2 linked regions of the Alkalinema sp. FACHB-956 genome follow. The protein of the gene in region 1 interacts with the protein of each later gene in a pairwise test. Links are inferred from orthologs where the notes say so. Each region holds a gene or a part of one and is shown on either strand. Other genes may lie near its edges. The genes, in order: sfsA and H6G21_RS09085.

Evidence for each region.
Region 2: the proteins of sfsA (region 1) and H6G21_RS09085 interact in binary tests that used the Escherichia coli proteins (3 or more experiments, as listed by UniProt). The link is inferred for Alkalinema sp. FACHB-956 from one-to-one orthologs.

The regions. Positions count from the first base shown.
Region 1 is NZ_JACJRC010000007.1:148,715-157,883, reverse strand. What follows is about bases 1,157-3,940. They hold sfsA (DNA/RNA nuclease SfsA), read left to right. Parts: upstream 1,157-2,080; coding sequence 2,081-2,800; downstream 2,801-3,940. Other genes in these bases: H6G21_RS10560 (M23 family metallopeptidase), read left to right, coding at 3,240-3,851; H6G21_RS10570 (caspase family protein), read left to right, coding at 1,157-1,991. In the rest of the region: H6G21_RS10580 (hypothetical protein), read right to left, coding at 1-39; H6G21_RS10575 (hypothetical protein), read left to right, coding at 370-510; more of H6G21_RS10570, read left to right, coding at 570-1,156; H6G21_RS10555 (aldo/keto reductase), read right to left, coding at 4,028-5,212; H6G21_RS10550 (DUF2325 domain-containing protein), read left to right, coding at 5,704-6,747; tRNA dihydrouridine synthase DusB, read left to right, coding at 6,752-7,786; H6G21_RS10540 (GAF domain-containing protein), read left to right, coding at 8,893-9,169. UniProt on the Escherichia coli protein: Binds to DNA non-specifically. Could be a regulatory factor involved in maltose metabolism.
Region 2 is NZ_JACJRC010000006.1:14,177-23,522, forward strand. What follows is about bases 2,647-5,607. They hold H6G21_RS09085 (glutamate-5-semialdehyde dehydrogenase), read right to left. Parts: upstream 4,799-5,607; coding sequence 3,494-4,798; downstream 2,647-3,493. Other genes in these bases: H6G21_RS09080 (hypothetical protein), read left to right, coding at 2,647-3,427; H6G21_RS09090 (sulfiredoxin), read left to right, coding at 4,918-5,181; H6G21_RS09095 (SpoIID/LytB domain-containing protein), read left to right, coding at 5,278-5,607. Also shown: rpmA (50S ribosomal protein L27), read left to right, coding at 4-273; H6G21_RS09070 (class I SAM-dependent methyltransferase), read left to right, coding at 656-1,528; H6G21_RS09075 (HAD family phosphatase), read left to right, coding at 1,728-2,438; more of H6G21_RS09080, read left to right, coding at 2,600-2,646; more of H6G21_RS09095, read left to right, coding at 5,608-6,897; H6G21_RS09100 (mechanosensitive ion channel), read right to left, coding at 7,078-8,652; H6G21_RS09105 (SRPBCC family protein), read left to right, coding at 9,306-9,346. UniProt on the Escherichia coli protein: Catalyzes the NADPH-dependent reduction of L-glutamate 5-phosphate into L-glutamate 5-semialdehyde and phosphate. The product spontaneously undergoes cyclization to form 1-pyrroline-5-carboxylate.

The sequences.
Region 1 (9,169 bases):
ATCGATCGGGCGATCGTGGTCGCTCATACCAATAAACATGGGATTTCTCCTGATTGTAGAAACGGGAAGAAACCCCAAAAATTAAAGCCACCCTTTTGCGCAGGACAAGTAGGGTGGCCCGATCGAATGTTACAATCCGTGTCAGACCGCCTAGCTGCCAGAATCAGCTTGGGGGTTTAGCTGCCCTTTGTTGTTCGTAGCAACATTGGGTAGCGCCTTAATTTTCGGGAGCTTAAGCTGATCAATCGGGCAGTTCAACACGGTTGTACTCAGCTATGAGAAACAAGCCTACGGACAAACGAAGGTTCTGTCAACCGTATTTCAAAATTTTGCGATCCTGTAATATTTGGCAACGTGATATCTGTCAACATGATATCTGCCAACGTGATCTCTACTAACGGTGAACCCTGCAACCTGCCCCTCGATCGCAGGCAGAAATACGATCGCATCCAAAAACATCCAACCATCCCCCCTGTCCTCGTTGAACTTCTCCAGCAGCAACAACCCTAGACAGGTCTGCATAGAAATCGTTATGGTGAAGCTAGCTTTAACCATCACTCTCCCCTCCCATGACTCAAGTTTGGCGCTGGATTGCAGGCATCGCAGGAAGTATGTTGTTTTGTGGCTGTCTCGCCGAAAAATTCGATCCCAGCCGAGAAGCCACCCGCTCCACCACCGCCCAAGCCCAACCCACCGTCCCCACTGTTCATGCCACCAAAACCCCCCGATCGCCTGCCCCCCAACCCCCAAAATCCCCCAACCCCCAACAATTTCTCGTCCTCTCCGGGGGCGGCTCTCCAGCATCCAACGAAATCGCGATCGAAAAAAACGTTTTATACTTCCAACGCACCCTAAAAACCTTAGGATTCAACCCAAAACAAGCCGTCATCTGGTTCGCAAACGGCAACACTGGAGAAAAAAACGTTCGCTTCTTAAACAACCAGAACGAAGAAACCTTTAAAGCTCCAGAAATTCCCAACCTCAACGGTGCATCCAACGTCAACAATCTCAAGCAATCATTACAACAGCAACGCAACTTAAAACCCCTTTTCTTCTACTTCACAGGTCACGGTTACCACAACCAAGAAAACGAAAATGACAACGCAATGATCCTCTGGAAAGACAAATTTCTCACAGTCCAGAAATTTACCCAACTCCTGGATCAACTCCCCCCCAAAAAACCAGTCGTCTCCGTCATGGTGCAATGCTATGCAGGCGCATTCGCCAACCTCATCTACGAAGGCGGCAATCCTGACAACCCCATTGCACCCCACGATCGCTGTGGCTTCTTCGCCACCGTCAAACAACTCCCCTCCGTCGGCTGCACCCCAGAAGTCAACGAAGCCGATTACGAAGATTACAGCTCCAGTTTCTTTGCGGGGCTAAGTGGCATCAATCGCGTAGGCCAACCCGTTGAATCCGCCGACTACGATCGCAATGGACGCATTTCCTTCCGAGAAGCCCACGCCTTCGCCAAAGTCGATGAACAAGCCGCCGACTTACCCATTTCCACCTCCGAAGCTTGGTTGCAGGAACAATTGACCGACGCCGATCGCGATCGCATCCTAGAACGCCCCATCCTGCAAGGGCTCAAATTGGCCCGTCCAGAACAGCGCCACGTCGTAACCACCCTAGTCCAACGGCTGAAATTCAACCCCAAACTTTCCTTCGCGGCCAACCTGCAACGCCAACCCCTCCCAGCCGAGGATGAACTCAGGCAGACCTACGCTGGACGGTTAACCATGGAACTCTGGAACCTGGGCGCAGAACAAAAAATCCGCCAATCATCCCGCAAAACAAAAAGCATTCCGCCGCAATCCCAACCCCCAGCCAAACCTACAGCTAAACCCACAGCTAAACCCACAGCTAAACCCGCAGCCAAACCCGCAGCCAAACCCACAGCTAAACCCACAGCCAAACCCGCACCCCCAGCCGCTATCGTCATTCTAGAAAAGCTGCTGAACTGCGAAGATGCATCCTTAAACTCCTAGGCGACCTATTTGCCGCCTATTTTTTCCAGGAACCCAAATCGCAGTAATCTGCGGTAATCTTGGGGGGCAGTTCTGGCTCGATCGCGTCCATGTCCGATTTGATTTACCGCTATCCACCCTTAATTTCCGGCACCCTCCTCACCCGCTACAAACGCTTCTTCGCCGATGTGGAACTGGACTCTGGCGAAATCGTCACGGCCCACTGTCCCAATACTGGCCCCATGACAGGCATCTATCGCCCCGGCCATCGCGTTTTACTCTCCACAAGCGACAGCAAAACCCGGAAACTGCCCTACACCTGGGAAATGATTGAACTGATCGAGCAAGATCAACCCGTTTGGGTCGGGGTCAATACTGGACTGCCCAACAAAGTCGTCAAACTCGCGATCGAACAGCGCCTCCTCCCCACCCTGCAAACCTACGACACCCTGCGCCACGAAGTCCCCTACGGCCAAGAAAAAAGCCGCATTGATTTTCTGTTAACAACTTCCGACAAGCCGATCTACGTCGAAGTCAAAAACACCACCTGGACCGATGGTAGCCTTGCCCTCTTTCCCGACACCGTCACCACCCGTGGCCAAAAACACATTCGGGAACTGATGGCCCTGCTCCCCGATGCCCGCGCCGTCATGCTGTATTTCATCAATCGAGGTGACTGCGATCGCTTTGCGCCGGGAGACAGCAAAGACCCCCTCTACGGCAAATTACTCCGAGCCGCGATCGGCCAAGGCTTAGAAGTCTTACCCTGTTGTTTTGACATCAGTCCCGAGGGCATTCGTTATCAAGGATTAGCACAACTGAGTTTGTAATCTGAGTTTGTAATCTGCGCCTGTAATTTACGCCTGTAATTTACGCTTCTAATTTGCGTTTGCAATCTGCTGAATCATCCAGCATCACACCCCTGGAGCAACCGTAACAGCAAAAAAATCTGACGAAATTAATTTTTATTCATGATTTTCGATCGCCAGTGAGAATACCTAAATCAGGGCTTCGAAACACTAAATCTTGGACAACTTAAAACAAGTGGGTTCAAAAAAAAGTTTGTGTGTTTAAATGGGCGGAGATTCCCTAAATATCTTCGGTTCCACCGTTTATCGATCCCCATTTTTCTCGTACGAACCGCCCTTTTTACAGGGTGCAGAGTTTGCTGCGAACAAGATTGCGAACAAGATTTGTTGAAAGACCATGAAGCAAGTGATCCAAGCACTTAGACAATACTGCAAGTTAAGTTGCTGCAAGTTAGGTTCGATGAGTCGTCAGATTGTTCTCATGGGGCTGGGGCTAGTCGTCACCCTGGGGCTGTCTTGGTTAGGCCATCATGCTGTTAACGCCTTTGAAGTCAATCAGTACGCGACTGGAAGCAGCACTTGGCGGGGCGCATCGTTCCCAGTAGAAAATTTCCAAGGCTACACCTCCCCCTTTGGCTATCGGGCTTCGCCCACCGGAGACGGCACCCAGTTCCATCGGGGCTTGGATATGGCCGCCCCCGAGGGCAGCTACATCCGCAGTTGGTGGACAGGCAAAGTGGTGGAAGTGTCCGATGATTCCGCCTGTGGCACGTCCGTGGTGATCGAATCGGGGGAATGGGAACACATTTACTGCCATATGCAAGGCTATGTCGATCGAGATGGCCAAGGCCGACCCTACATGATCGATCGTGGGGGCGGTCTGCAAATCTATGAAGGCCAAGATATCAGCGCTGGCACCCGCATTGGACGGGTGGGCATGACGGGCAGAACCACAGGGCCACACCTCCATTGGGGCTTGAAATATGCCAAGCAATGGGTTGATCCGGCCTTGGTTCTCCGTGCCATGTACGCTGAGCAAAACCAAACCCAGACGATTTCCAGCCAACCTTAAGTGGCTTTGGAGTGCTAGTGGATTTGGAGCATTAGTGGATTGGGAACACTGAAACAAGCAAGGGTAAACCGTCACTGAGCTGGCAATGACTTGAGTTGGCAATGACTTGAGCTGGCAATGACGGTTTACCCATATTTTTTTAATCACTCAGCAGGTTGATTGCACTCCAGTTTGCATCAGTCCGCTTGGGAAAGTCGCTGCACTTCTTCACCCGCTAACAAGTCATGGGTCTCTCGCAGGAGTTGCGGAATCCGATCGGCAAAGGGACTGTTGGCCAGCAGAGGTTTAAGCCCCTCTGGATCAACCCGATCGACGCGGGAACCAGGAAACCAATGACTCGCCTGCCCCAGCAGGTTGTAACGCATTTTGGCATAGTCCGTCATGTCGTAGGCCAACGCCAGGTTACGCAGCCAGAGAATCACGGGAATGTTTAATCCCCCAGGGGTTTGATCGACCGTTGGTAGCCCGATCGACCAACGCTGCCACCAGTCTGCCCCCAGCGTCTCGATCGCCGCCTGCTCCAATCCCTGGAGGATGGGTTCCAGGATCTCCGTCGCCCGATCGAGGAGGGGGAGTGTCTTCAAATGCTCATCAAAATCACTCGGCTTCGCGGCTCCAATGCTCAAGGTATGGATTTGGGGATGGCTGAGGCAAAACAGGTTATTGAAGACGATCGGGCTGAGGGGGGCACAGAGATCCGTCAACTTTTTAGGGGGAGCATATAGTTTTCCACCCTTGTCCGAGGGGCTGATGATAAAAACACCCATGTCATGGCGGGTCGCCGCCTCGATCGCGGGCCAATTGTTCTGATTAATATAATACCAATGGAGATTAACGTAATCAAAGGCATCGGTTTCGATCGCCTGGATAATCACCTCCGTGGGCGCATGGGTCGAAAAACCAATAAATCGGGCCTTCCCTTGGGCCTGGAGCGATCGGGCCATCTCAAGGCATCCCCCCGGTTTCAGGCAATCTTCCAAGTGACTGGCAGAATTCAACCCATGGATTGCCAATAAATCCACATAATCGACGTTCAGGCTCGCCAGGGATTGCTCAAAGGTGTCCAGAAAGGATTGTCCAAGCTCCTGAACCAATATTTTTGTCTGTAGAATAAACTGATCACGCGGAATCAGGGGCAGTACTTGCCCCAGCTGGACTTCTGAAGTTCCATAGGCTCGTGCCGTTTCGATGTGATTAATCCCCAATTCCAGGGAGCGGCGCACAGTTTGCTCCACATTGCGCTGATTCTCCGCAGGAATCTCCTGGGCAGGAACGTCATTCCACTTGTATTGATAGCGCATCCCCCCACAGGAAAAGACCGGCATTTTGAGCTGCGTGCGTCCAAATCGTCGATATTGCATAGTGGGCAGATTCATAGCACTCAGTTCCGATTGAGACCTAGGACTCACACTCATTTCAACAACAATTTTTTTTTACTTCTTCAACTCAACTGTAGCAATCTAGAATGAAGATGATGAAAATCACCCACCTGGGTGACCCTGATCAGAACGGATTGGGAATGCTGAACATGTTAGATTGCTCAACTAGACCCTTAGATCACTTAGACTACTCAGGCTGAGCTTACTCAGACAACTCAGACGACTCAGATCACTTACTGGATGCAACGCCCTCCACCAGATACTATGACAATAGGCAACTTCAATCGAACACTGGATCAGCTATCCGGTTGGATGAATTCTCCATCCAGTCCTAGCATCTGGCGTGAATTTGGCGTAATTATAGATAGAACAGGTTTATATTCACGAATCTTTCACAAATAAAAGTCAGATTTGGGGTCTCAGCCTGCCAGTTCGTTTTTTTCCTGTTTATCCTTTAGCTTAGTTAACTTGCTATGAACCTTGCAGATCTTGATCAACTAGAAGTTTCCGTTACATCGCTGGTGTCAGAGGCCGAAGAGGAATTAGAAAGACAACGATTGCGTAGACAACGAGCGGAACGGATTGAGAAACGGAGGGAGGAAATTGCAGGACGATTAAATGGATTGTTAACAAAGGTAGAGTCCGCGATCGCAGCATTTTCCAAAGCGGAAATGGCGGACAACGAAAAATACCTCGCCCTGAAAACCCAAGCCGATCAAGTCAAAGAACACCTAAACCACCTAGATGAATTGGCTGAAGCAGCCGTTGATGAGGAAATTGAGCAAGAGCTGTTAGAAGTTGAAGAACGAAGATTAGATGAGCGATCGGCGATCGATCTGTCCCAGTGGCGACAGGAGTTGAAGGAAGATTTACTGGAGCTAATTGCTGAGCAGGACGACTTTTACGACGCGACGGATGCAGCCATCACCATTTATGGGTATCGCCATGACCTGAAGGCCGTTCCCGGTGCCCTGGAAGAAGTGGTGGAAGCGCTGGTTAAGCAAATCAACGACAACAGCGATCGTGGCCCCGTTGCCCGCATCCAAGGCACCCACGAGAGCGCCCTGCAATTTATCTACAACAAAGCTTGGGAAAACCGAGGCAATCGTCCCCGCAACACCGATCTCCAACCCCAAGTCCGCCACCGCAAAACGGAGAAACGCCCCAACCCCTATACGGATTTGGCAGGCAAGGTGGTTATTTTTGGCGGCCACGATCGGCTCTATACCGCCGTCCGCAACCGCCTGCGGGAATCGGAAGTCGAACTGGTGTGGTGTACAGCCCAGGAAGGACTAAACCGAGCCGAGCAGATCGAATCCCACATTCCCACCGCTGACCTGGTGATGATTCTGACGGGCTATGCCAGCCACAAGTTGACAGAAAAAGCCAAGAACGCCGCCCAGAAAACGGGTAAACCGATCGAAATGATTAACACGACGGGATTAGTGACGGTGCTGGAGGCGATCGCCTACAATCTCAAGGTTAAATCCCTGGTGAAGCGGCCTAAATATTCCTAACGCCATGCCCGTTCTCTCCCCTGAACTCCAAGCTCGGCTGGCCCAGCCCCTGAATATTGGCGATGTGACGCTGTTGAGCCGGGTCTTGCAGTCTCCCCTCTCCGGTGTAACCGACCTCGTTTTTCGGCGGCTGGTGCGGCGCTTTGCCCCAGATTCCATGATGTATACCGAGATGGTGCAAGCCTCCAGCCTGCGCCACCTGCGGGACATTCCCACCATCATGGAACTTGATCCCCAGGAACGGCCCATTAGCATCCAGCTATTCGACTGTCGGCCCGATTTTTTGGCGGAAGCGGCCCAAAAGGCGGTGGCCGAGGGGGCGGATACCGTGGATATCAACATGGGTTGCCCGGTCAATAAAATCACGAAGAATGGTGGGGGATCTTCACTCCTGCGGCAACCGGATCTGGCCGCAGCGATCGTCCGGGAAGTGGTGGCAGCGGTTCATGTTCCGGTTACGGTGAAGACCCGGATTGGCTGGGATGAGGACGAAATTAATATCCTAGACTTTGCCCAGAAACTGGAAGCGGCAGGTGCAAAAATGCTGACGGTTCATGGTCGTACCCGGGCCCAGGGCTACCAGGGATCGGCTAAGTGGGAGTGGATCCGACGGGTGAAATCCGTGCTGTCCATCCCCGTGATTGCCAATGGGGATATTTTCTCGGTGGAAGCGGCGGTGCAATGTTTGGAGGAAACGGGGGCCGATGGGGTCATGTGCTCCCGAGGCACGTTGGGCTATCCTTTTTTGGTGGGGGAAGTCGATTATTTTCTGAAGCGGGGAGAACTGAAACCCACGCCCACCCTCGTGGAACGGTTAGAATGTGCCCGCGACCATTTAGAAATGCTGGTGGCCTATAAGGGCGATCGTGGGGTCTATCAATCACGAAAACATATGGCTTGGTACTGCAAGGGCTTTAGCGGCGCATCGGAATTGCGCAGTCAGTTGAGCCAAATTCAGTCTCTGGAGGAAGGGTTAGCATTCCTCGATCGCGCGATCGACTTAGCTCAAGCCGAGATGATGCTAGAACCCATTCGTTAACCGTAGCTCAGGCGTTAACCGTGGCTCAGGGATCGGCGCAGAAATGATAGCTTCCAATCATATCTCTGATTTATCCACCCACCCATCATTGCAACGCTAGCGACGGATCACCCAGCCATTCACTAGACCGACTCACTAGACTGGATAACTCAAGTTAGGAATCTCGTTGGTAGATTTGACTACAATTTTAGTCCCCTGTATCCCTTAAAATATTTATTTGGTAAAAATAAATAAAATGACGCCTGTCTACAAAGACTAAACAATTAGGTTCAAGCAATCAGGTTCAAGCAATCAGAATTCATCGATGGGCCAATCCGCTGAAAAAGGAGATTTCATTTGAACTTCCAAGCAAGCGGAGTGCCAAGTTGACACACAGGTTGACACATAGGTTGACACACAGGTTGACCCATAAGTTGATAGGCAGGGTGACACACAGTTTGACACTACTGAAGCAACTATTGGATGAAGCAACTATTGGATCACCATCGATTCTGGCTTAATTTTGGCTTAATTGCTTTTGATGAATGCTTCTCTTTCGTTTGGTAAAGTACAACACTTTATGGGGGCAAAATCTACGAATCAAGCGACTAGGTCAAAGCCAAAAATCTTCCAATGGTGGGTTTTGAGGATATAACCTGCTAATCTACTATAGGGTTAAATATAGAGTCGCAACTACCTGAGTTAAGGCTTCCTTAAACGTTGAGATGCCCGTGGATGCCCTCCATAGACCATCTCTTTTAACAAAGAATTACTTCAAACCAAAACAAATACTAGAGTTACTAAACTTTAGTTGATCCTAAAGTCTGGTTTTAGTGAATACTAGATCCGTAAAGGGATCAATTGAGGCTGAATCTTGTAAGTGGATAAATCACCTTGAACCACTGGAGTCAGCTAACGACGCATGGGTGCATTTACAGTTTCATTCTCTTGGGTGAAACGATTCATTGACCAATCAACCAATTGTTTTGGGTAAAACGAAAGAACTGGGATCTAATGGGAGTTTCTCAGGGTGATCTTAGATCGTTTCTCCGAAAAGCAATCTTGAGTGACTCCGTAATGTCCTGTGTTCTCTCAGTTATTTGAGTTTGTTTGTGAAGCCATTTCCAATGATTGATCAACAAGGAGCTGCGCTGCGGCAAATTATCGATCGCATCCGAAGTTCCCTAGAGCTACGAGTTGTGCTGCAAACGGCAGTTGATGAACTTGCAGCCTTGCTGAATCTCGATCGGTGTACATTTTTCTGGTACTTCCAGGATACCCAACGCATTCAGTTAGTCTGTGAAAGGAGTTCGCCGGAAAGTCCTGCAAACCCGCTGTCTCCTTCGGACTTGCCCGCCCAGCCCGGAACGCCGCAACCCATGTTACGACTGGGCTACTATCCCA
Region 2 (9,346 bases), on another replicon or contig:
ACCATGGCTCATAAGAAAGGTACAGGTAGTACAAGAAACGGTCGCGACTCTAATGCCAAACGCCTCGGCGTGAAGCGCTACGGTGGCGAAGTGGTTAAAGCGGGTAACATTATCGTTCGTCAACGGGGCACCAAAATCCACCCCGGTAACAACGTGGGTCGTGGTAGCGATGACACATTGTTTGCCCTTGTTCCCGGTGTTGTCACCTTTGAACGCTTGGGTAAGAGCAAGAAGAAAGTCAGCGTTTATCCTGTAGAAGCTTGCGCTAATTAGTTGCGCTAACTCTCTAGTTGCGCTAACTCTCTAGTTACGCTAACTGTAAGGTTTGCTGGCTGATAGGCAACTCGCCTAACAATCAACAAACCTAGCAATCGAAAACTTCCTAGCCGACGATAATCAAGGGGTTAACGGGGTATCTGCTCAGTTCTCCAATCTGTCTTTAGGATGAAACAAAAGGAGGAAAGTGCATGTCGGCTTTCCTCTTTTTATTTGCATTGATTTGGTTAATCTACATTACTGGTTGATTTGCATTAAGTTGATTTGCATTGACTGGCAATGGTTCAGGTTGATGGGGACGACTCATTTCGATGGGTTTTCCTCATTTGAGATAGGTCGCGCTACACTCGAAGACGAGTGACGCAGTGAGGCATACAGCATGAGGGACGACAGCGGAACCCTGTTTGAGCGATGGGTCGCCCCCGTATTACAACACTTCTTACTCGATCGAGAGGAGCTGCAAGCACAGCAGGACAGTATTGACTGGGATAGTGCCTTAAGCCAATTCACCAATCCACAGATCATCTATCCTCGCTACTATCGTGAACTTTCATGCCATGGCTTTACCGATGGCTACCTGTGCCCGGAAGCCGCCGTTGCCTACGATGCCATCACCCAATATGCATTACCCCCGAATGAAGATTGGGTCAGACAGGGCGTCATTGATGCAATTCAAAGCCACCCTAGCCGCATTCTCGACTTGGGGTGTGGGACGGGTTCCACCACCTGTCGGTTGAAAGAAGCCTTTCCCAGTGCTGAAGTGGTGGGGCTGGATTTGTCGCCTTACATGTTAGCGATGGCTGAACAAAAAGCCTTGGAAGCGCAATTGAACCTCCACTGGCGGCATGGAAAAGCAGAGCAAACCGGATTTCCAGATAATTCCTTTGATGTTGTCACTGCGTCACTGTTGCTCCACGAGTTGCCCCCTGCGATCGCCCAAGCGGTACTCCAGGAAGCCCATCGAGTCTTGCGATCGGGGGGTGAAATCATTCTATTAGACTGCAACCAAAAAGCCCTGCGCCAAACCTCTTTTATCACGACTCTCTTTGAAGAACCGCACCTAGAAAACTATGCGGCAGAAAGCTTGGATGCTTGGCTCGGAGCTGCCCAGTTTGGCTTTGTACGCACGCAAGATCACTGGCTCGTTCATCAAATTAGCCGGGGGGTTAAAGGGGTTCATTACCCCAATCCGGAGGAAGCGTTGTTTGCCGATTTAGAAGCATTGGAAGATCTGGAATGGGCGGTAGGATGAGACAATTGGGCGAAGATAGCGCAATGGGCAACGCTGTCGCAAGGCGATCGCTTGACGATCAACGATCGCTGATCGAACAGTATCGTGTAGCCTCATACTTCTACAATGACTCAATCTGAGTCACGCATTCATAACTCAATCTGGGTCACGCATTTTCAGGGACGACGTTAGAATTTTCAGGGACGACGTTAGAACAGGTATGACTTTAAAAGCCGTTTTATTTGACTTTAATGGCGTCATTATTAATGATGAACCCCTCCATGCCAAGCTGGTTGAACAAATTCTGCTGGAGGAAAACCTTATTCTTAAACCCGGTGAATTTAAGCAGTATGGACTCGGGCGCAGCGATCGAGCTTGCTTTACCGATTTATTTAATCTCCGGGGACGGGTTCTCACTGAGTCGTTGCTGACTTCTTTAATTCAACGTAAGGCCGAGGCCTATTTCAAACAATTAGCAGAACTGGAAAAACTCCCGACTTATCCGGGGTTAGAAGACTTCATTTTCAAAGTACGCGCGGCCAATTGCAAACTCGCGATCGTCAGTGGGGCGCTGCGATCGGAAATTGACTGGATTCTGCAACGCAGTCATCTTCAGCAATGTTTCACCGTCATTGTTGCGGGGGATGACATTACCACAAGCAAACCCGACCCAACGGGCTATCTTTTAGCCGTCGATCGCTTGAACCAAGAGTTCCCTGATTTGCATTTGCAGCCTTCGGAATGCCTGGTGATCGAAGATACCTTTGCGGGGATTCAAGCGGCTAAAAATGCCCAGATGCCAGTCGTAGGCGTAGCCAATACCTACCCCTTTCATATGATGCAACGGCGGGCTAACTGGGCAGTGGATTATCTGTCGGATATCGAGTTCGATCGCCTGCAAGATCTCTATGCCAACCCAACTGCGGCTTAAATTTCAATTCACCAGCCGAATGGATTCAGTATGGATTCAGCAGAGATCACCCATCGCGTAGAGATGACAAATAGCAAGACCGCTCCAAATTGCAAAATGTGTAACCAAATCTAAATACGGGCATTATAGGGGGACATTCCCCAGGGTTTCCATGTATCTGCATGTCTACTCAGAAAATTCCCCTCGATGCCTTGCAGAAAATTCGGCAGTACATTAAATCTAATGTTGTTTTGCCAGAATCCGAAAATCATCCATGTCGGCTGCCGAAGCTAGAAATGGGCAGCTCCAGCTTTGCAGTACCTGAACCAGATTCCTTGGTGGGATTGGGCGATTTATTTCGGGTGGGTGCCACTTTGGAAGAAGGGGTTCCCATGCCAAATAATCAGGGTCGCTGGTTCCTGAGCATGATTGATCCTGGTGCAGTTTTCATGAAACTTCCCGGACTATCGTTGCAACCAGAGTTCCGTTTAGTGACCTATCTCTATCGGCTGGGCGAAGAAGGCTGCGGTAAGCTGTGGGCCGTTCCAGAACACCTGAGTTGCACCGCTCAGCTCGAACAAGCACTCCCAGAAATCCACCAAGCTGAACAACCTCCCCACCCCCAGGGCGCACTAGACAACTGGATGGCGTCAGTGCAGGGCGATCGCACGCCTGCGTCCTTTCTCATTGCCTCACTGCTCCGACGGGAATTCAATGAATTGGGAGCCTTGGGCAAAGCGGCAGTCTGGAGTAAGCATCAGTTAATTAGTGCGGTGCCCCAGCAATTACAGTGGCAATGGCGCAATGAACCGATCAAAGATTTATCCCCCAAGGTGAAGGTACTACCCGATGGACGGGCAGTGGTGGAATTCTTTACCTGCCGCTTGACGCCTTCGATCGCCCTATTCCAGCATTTGGATCAATACAAAGCCGATCAATACATTGCTCAAAGTATCGATCGGCCCATTGCAGTCGGTGAACGCCGAAAAGCGGCACCAACGGCCCAGTAACTCGTTCGGCTGAATAGCAACTCGTTTAGCCAACTACCGTTGAAACCGACTTCAGCAGATCAGTCATCATAAATCCCGGTGGGTGAAGGGCTTAGCCTCTTTACCTGCATAGGTAGCGGCAAGATGACCTGCCCCCACCATTTGGTATTTATAGGTCACTAAGCCTTCAAGGCCCACGGGGCCACGGGGTGGCATTTTTTGGGTACTGATGCCGACCTCCGCTCCAAAGCCATAGCGAAATCCGTCGGCAAAACGGGTGGAACAGTTTTGATACACCCCAGCAGCATCGACCTGGCCCATAAAGGTGGCAGCAGCAGCGGCATCTTCAGTCACGATCGCTTCAGTGTGGCGGGAGCCGTAGGTATTAATGTGATCGATCGCAGCAGCCAAGGAATCCACAACCCGAATGGCCAAAACGAGATCGCTGTATTCCGTGGCCCAATCCGTTTCCGTGGCAGACTGTATTCCCGGCAAAATCTGTTGGGTTGGAGCATCGCCCCGCAGTTCCACCTGTTTGCTTTGCAGGGCTTGGGCGACTTGGGGAAGGAACACGTCAGCGATCGATTGATGGACAAGTAGCGTTTCGATCGCATTGCAGGCAGCCGGATACTGGGTTTTCGCATCCACCGCGATCGTCACCGCCTGGGCCAAATCCGCCGCCGCGTCCACATAGAGATGACAAATGCCATCCGCATGGCCCAGCACCGGAATCCTTGTGTTCTCCTGGACAAAGCGGACAAAGGAGTTGGATCCTCGAGGAATAATCAAATCCACGTACTGATCCAACTTGAGCAGCGCCAGGGTTTCCTCCCGAGTCGTCAACAATTGCACACTATTGGGATCTAATCCCGCCCTTTGCAAGCCTTGGTGAATGGCCTTGACTAAGGCTTCGCAGGAATGCACAGCCTCCTTGCCGCCCTTGAGAATCACCCCGTTGCCCGACTTGACCGCAAGACTAGAAATCTGCATGACTGCATCCGGGCGCGCCTCAAAGATCACCCCCAATACCCCTAAAGGACAGGACAGCCGCTTCATCACCAGTCCCGCATCCAATTCCCGATGGAGTTGGATTTGCCCGATCGGATCCGGTAGCTTAGCCACATCCCGCACCCCAACGATCGCGCTTTGTAACTTCGCTTCGTCCAACTTGAGCCTTGCATACAACGCCGAGGAGATACCATCCCGCTGGGCCGCTTCGCAATCCGCTTGATTAGCCGCCAAAATTGCGGGTGCTTGGGCGGCTAGGGCATCGGCGATCGCGTGGAGGGCTTGATTTTTGGCTTCGGTCGCCTGGGACGCCAGCGATCGAGCGGCGGTACGGGTCTGTTGCGCCAGGGTGAGAAGATCGGGCTGAGCCTGAAGAGCAGTCATAGTTGCGCGAGGTGAATCTTGATGGTTGCAATTTTTATCTTTCTAGATTAGCGGTTTGGGGGAATCTTTGTTAGAGTGAAGTCGTTATGAGTTTGTATAGAATATCGGAGTGAAGCACGATGGCACGCATTGAAGCCCTCCCCCTCAGCCAAATTCGCCGCCCCTTGCCTCGTAGTAATGATCCTGCTAAGGTACAAGCCCTCATGGCCTCGATCACGGAAATTGGCTTACAAGAACCGATCGAAGTGCTGGAAGTGGAGGGTGAATATTACGGCTTCTCTGGCTGTCACCGCTATGAAGCCTGCACCAGACTGGGCCACGAAACCATTCTTTGTCGGATTCGGCGGGCACCTCGATCGGTATTGCTCCGTCACCTAGCCTAGGTGCCATCGATGAATAGAGACTGTCTTTCCACGAGTTAGACCATGTTCCAGCGTTGGCACTACAATCAAAGGCGTAATTTTTGGTGTGTGGCTCGAATGGCGATCCGTTTGCTGCGTCCGGCTTCCTATATTGGGTTGGTGAGTTCCTGTGCGATCGGGGGGCTGGTGCCCGTAGCCCAAGCCCAAGCACCGCAAGATGTTGAGCTACAGATCGGCATTATTCAGCGATTTGGGGATAAGGGAGCCAAGGACAAGCTGACCCTCCAAGCCTTACCGGGGGATCAACTCACGATCAAAATTCCGGCCAACGATGGCAAGGTGCAAACCCTGACAACCAACGCGTTAACCCTGGAAATTGCCCTCCAGCCGTTGCCGAAACCACGGGTGGAAGAGCGGGTCATCTTCAGCACCCATCGCAGCTTTGAAACCGCAGAGGAGCAAGCCCTAGAGTGGCGCAAACGGGGCATTGAAGTGGAAATTGCCCAACCCGATCGCTGGCAAGTTTGGGCCAAACGGGGGGTTTACAAAACGCCCACTGTACGGCGAATGCTGGTGCAAAATTTGCAAGCCCAGGGCGTTAAAACCGCACAACTGGAGACCCAAACGCTGAAGGAAGTTCCCCGCGCGACGTTTGTGCTGAGTGGCTTGAAATATACCCGCGATCGCCTGGAAATTTCGTCCAGCAAGGGCATGATTCAGGTCGATCGGGAGAAAGATGATGCCCCCAATCGCACCTTTGCCGGAAGCCTCAAGCTGCAACCCAACGCCTATGGCACCTACAGCTTGGTCAACTTGGTTAACCTGGAGACGTACTTGCGGGGTGTCGTGCCCTATGAAATTGGCACCGGAGCGCCCAAAGCCGCCATGGAAGCCCAAGCCATCCTCGCCCGTACCTACGTCCTACGGAATTTGCGGCGGTTTGCGATCGACAATTATCAACTGTGTGCCACCACCCAATGTCAGGTGTACTTTGGCTTGAACGGCGTCACGGCAGCCACCGATCAAGCGATCGCGACGACTCGGGGCATGGTTTTGACCTATAAAAATGAGCTAGTGGATGCGTTGTATTCCTCGACTTCGGGAGGGGTAATGGCTCCATTCCATGAAGTGTGGCGTGGCAAAGAGCGCCCTTACTTGATGGGTAAACTGGATTCGGTCAATGGGCTATGGAATTTAATGGAACGGCCCCTGTCCGATGAAAATAATCTGCGGGACTTTTTGAAGCTCACTCAGGGATTTAACGAATCGGAAGAGTCTAGCTATTTCCGTTGGAAGGTAGAAGCATCCCTGGAGAAAGTCACCCAAGACCTCCAAAAGTATCTCAAAAGCATTCGCCATCCCCTCGCAGGCTTTACCACCATTCAAGATATGCAAGTGGTTGAGCGATCGCGGGTGGGGCGGGTCATGAAAATGGCGGTGCAGACGAATTTAGGGTTTGTGGTGCTAGAGAAAGATGATGTGCTGTTGGCCTTTGAATCCCCCAATAGCATGTTGTTTTATTTCGATCCCATTCTGGAAAAGCCCCGCAAGCTCAAGGGCTATACCTTTGTGGGCGGAGGACTGGGCCATGCAGTGGGCCTTAGCCAATATGGGTCTTACCATTTGGCCAAGCAAGGCTACAGCTACGATCGCATTCTCAGCTTCTATTTCCCAGGCACCCAGCTACAACCCCTCAATTCCTCGATCACCTTCTACCGAGAACCCTCACAGCCTTAGATCGTCAGCTTGCAAACAAAACTATGGCTCCCACAACCGTGAGCGGATAACCGCTAAAAAATGCCCCGATCGAACAAGGTTGATTCCTGCGATCGGGGTCACGATTTAGAGTGAGAGCCCCATTGTTGGACGAACTGAAATGGCCTGAAAAAGTTGGGACTGCCCAGACTCCTGAAAAATCTACTTTTTAAAGGGCTTGACCCAATCCCGTAATTGTTCCGCCGCAACTTCACGGCCCCCGAGGCCAAAGGCGATCGCGATCGCGACAGCCACGGCTCCTAGGAGTAATCCAAAGGCAAGATTCACAATATTGGTAGACACCCCTGCCCGTTCCAGTGCCATGGCTCCGGTGAAGGCTAGGATGACGATGCGAGCCGTATTGGCCAAGGTGCCTGACTGTGGAACCCCGGAACTGCGGATCAGCCGTGCCGAGAGGTTAGCAAAATACATGCCCACCGCAAAGATTAAGACGCCAACCAGGACCTGACCCGCAACGGCTAGCACGGACAGAACCACCGTTTTGAGCGCAGGTAATTGCAGCACATCGACAGCGGCGATCGTGGCAAAGAGCATAATGCCAACCAACACCACGATCCCAGCAATTTCCGACGGCGTTTGCACCGTACGGCTCACCTCACCCTCCGATTCTGGATAGATGGGAGCACTGGGACGGGGTTCTGCTTGGATACCCAAAACGGTCAGAATATTGTCAAAGCCAAATCCTTGCAGCAAGCTGGTCACCAAATCTGCAATAAACCGACCAATCCCGTAGGCAACCGCCAAAATTAACCCCGCCATGAAGATCTGCGGGATCACCTTGAGCACTTGATTCAGCATGTTGGTGGCGGGATCGGCGATCGCTGAAATTTTCAACGCTGCCAAGGCCGCCGTTGCCGTTGGAATCAGAATCAGAACGTAGACGAGTAAACCTAAGAGCGAAGAGAGGGATTGACCGGTGGTCGATCGGCTGAGGCCCACTCGGGAACCCATCTGATCAATCCCAGTGGCTGCGACCAAGTTGGACACAATACCCCGGACGATTTGAGCCACGAACCAGCCCACCCCAGCGATGATACTGGCCTCTAGAATTCTGGGCAGGGCCGCTAAAACATCATTCAGCAGATTCTGCACAGGCCCCAGGGTGCCTTTGAGTCCTAGGACATCCAGCAGAATCGGTAGAAAAAAGAGAAATACGAACCAATACAGGGCATTACCCAACGTCTCACTCAGGACGATCGGCGTTTCATTGGATGCACTGTTGAAGCGACTGTCTAACTCAAACGATCGAGCCGCTTGAATGGTTAACCCCTTAACCACGGTCGCAATCACCCAAGCGAGCGCCAAGAGCAACGCAGCCCCGCCTAGTTTGGGCAAATATTCAAAAATAATCGAGAGAAAATTATTGAGGGGCTGGGAAACCGTGGTGAGGTTAAAAAAGTTAAGAACCGCCACCACCGCTAGGATCATGATGATCCAAAATGTGATCCCGCCAGCCACTGCCTCAATGTTGAGACCCGGCTGCGGGGAACCCGCCACCCAATCGGCCAAGCGATTGTCAAGATTTGTCTGTTTGAGAATTCCTTTGACCACGCTGGACACCCAAACGGCGACCAGCCAGCCCAAGAACAGAATCGCGACGGCAATGAAGATATTGGTCAAGATGTTTAACCAGTAGCTGCCATCAAAATTCATCAATCCGAGCGCACCCAGCCAGCTCACGCTGTTGGGGTTGGCCCATTGCAAAACAATATCCATAAGTTAAAACTTCCAACCATAACGGACTGCACAAGCTTGCGCTGTATGACGAGGACTGAAGGACGGGCGTTGCAGTCAGCAGGAACTGAAGTCAAAAAGTTAGCGTGTGGAATACAAAAGGGTTGTTGCTAATAGGGTACTGGCTTAGCCGAATCTGGGAAAGATAGTATTAATACTAAGCAATATAATTATGCTGATTTATGAATGCTCTAAAGAAATTTAGATTAAAGAAATTTAGATTAAACCTGACATGACGTTCCCTTATCCATCTGAGCCTATTGAGCCACAGACCGTTAACCCAGGCATTGAGCCACAGACTGTTAACCGCTGTAGGCCGACCGTAGACCTGTGGGCTCTGACTCCTCCAGGGCCTCAGTCCACAGTAAGCTTGCTAAAACGGAAAAATTCCTATGCATATCATGCATCATAAAAGATGTGATTTAAATCAGAAACTAAATTGATTTAAAACGATTAATCAAGCGCTAAACTAGCGAAAAATTTATATTGTTCATTCATAGAATCAACCATTTCTTCAGTTAAATTCCTTGGAGCGATTTCTTAATTCGTTGTCCCCCTCCTTTGAGTGGTGTCCTAGGGTTAAATATCCGTATCTAAAGTTGTGTCTTCACTGGGATTTCCAGTGCAATTTTCCAATGCCCGATCGGCAAGTTTTTGAGCAATCCATCCCTATCCA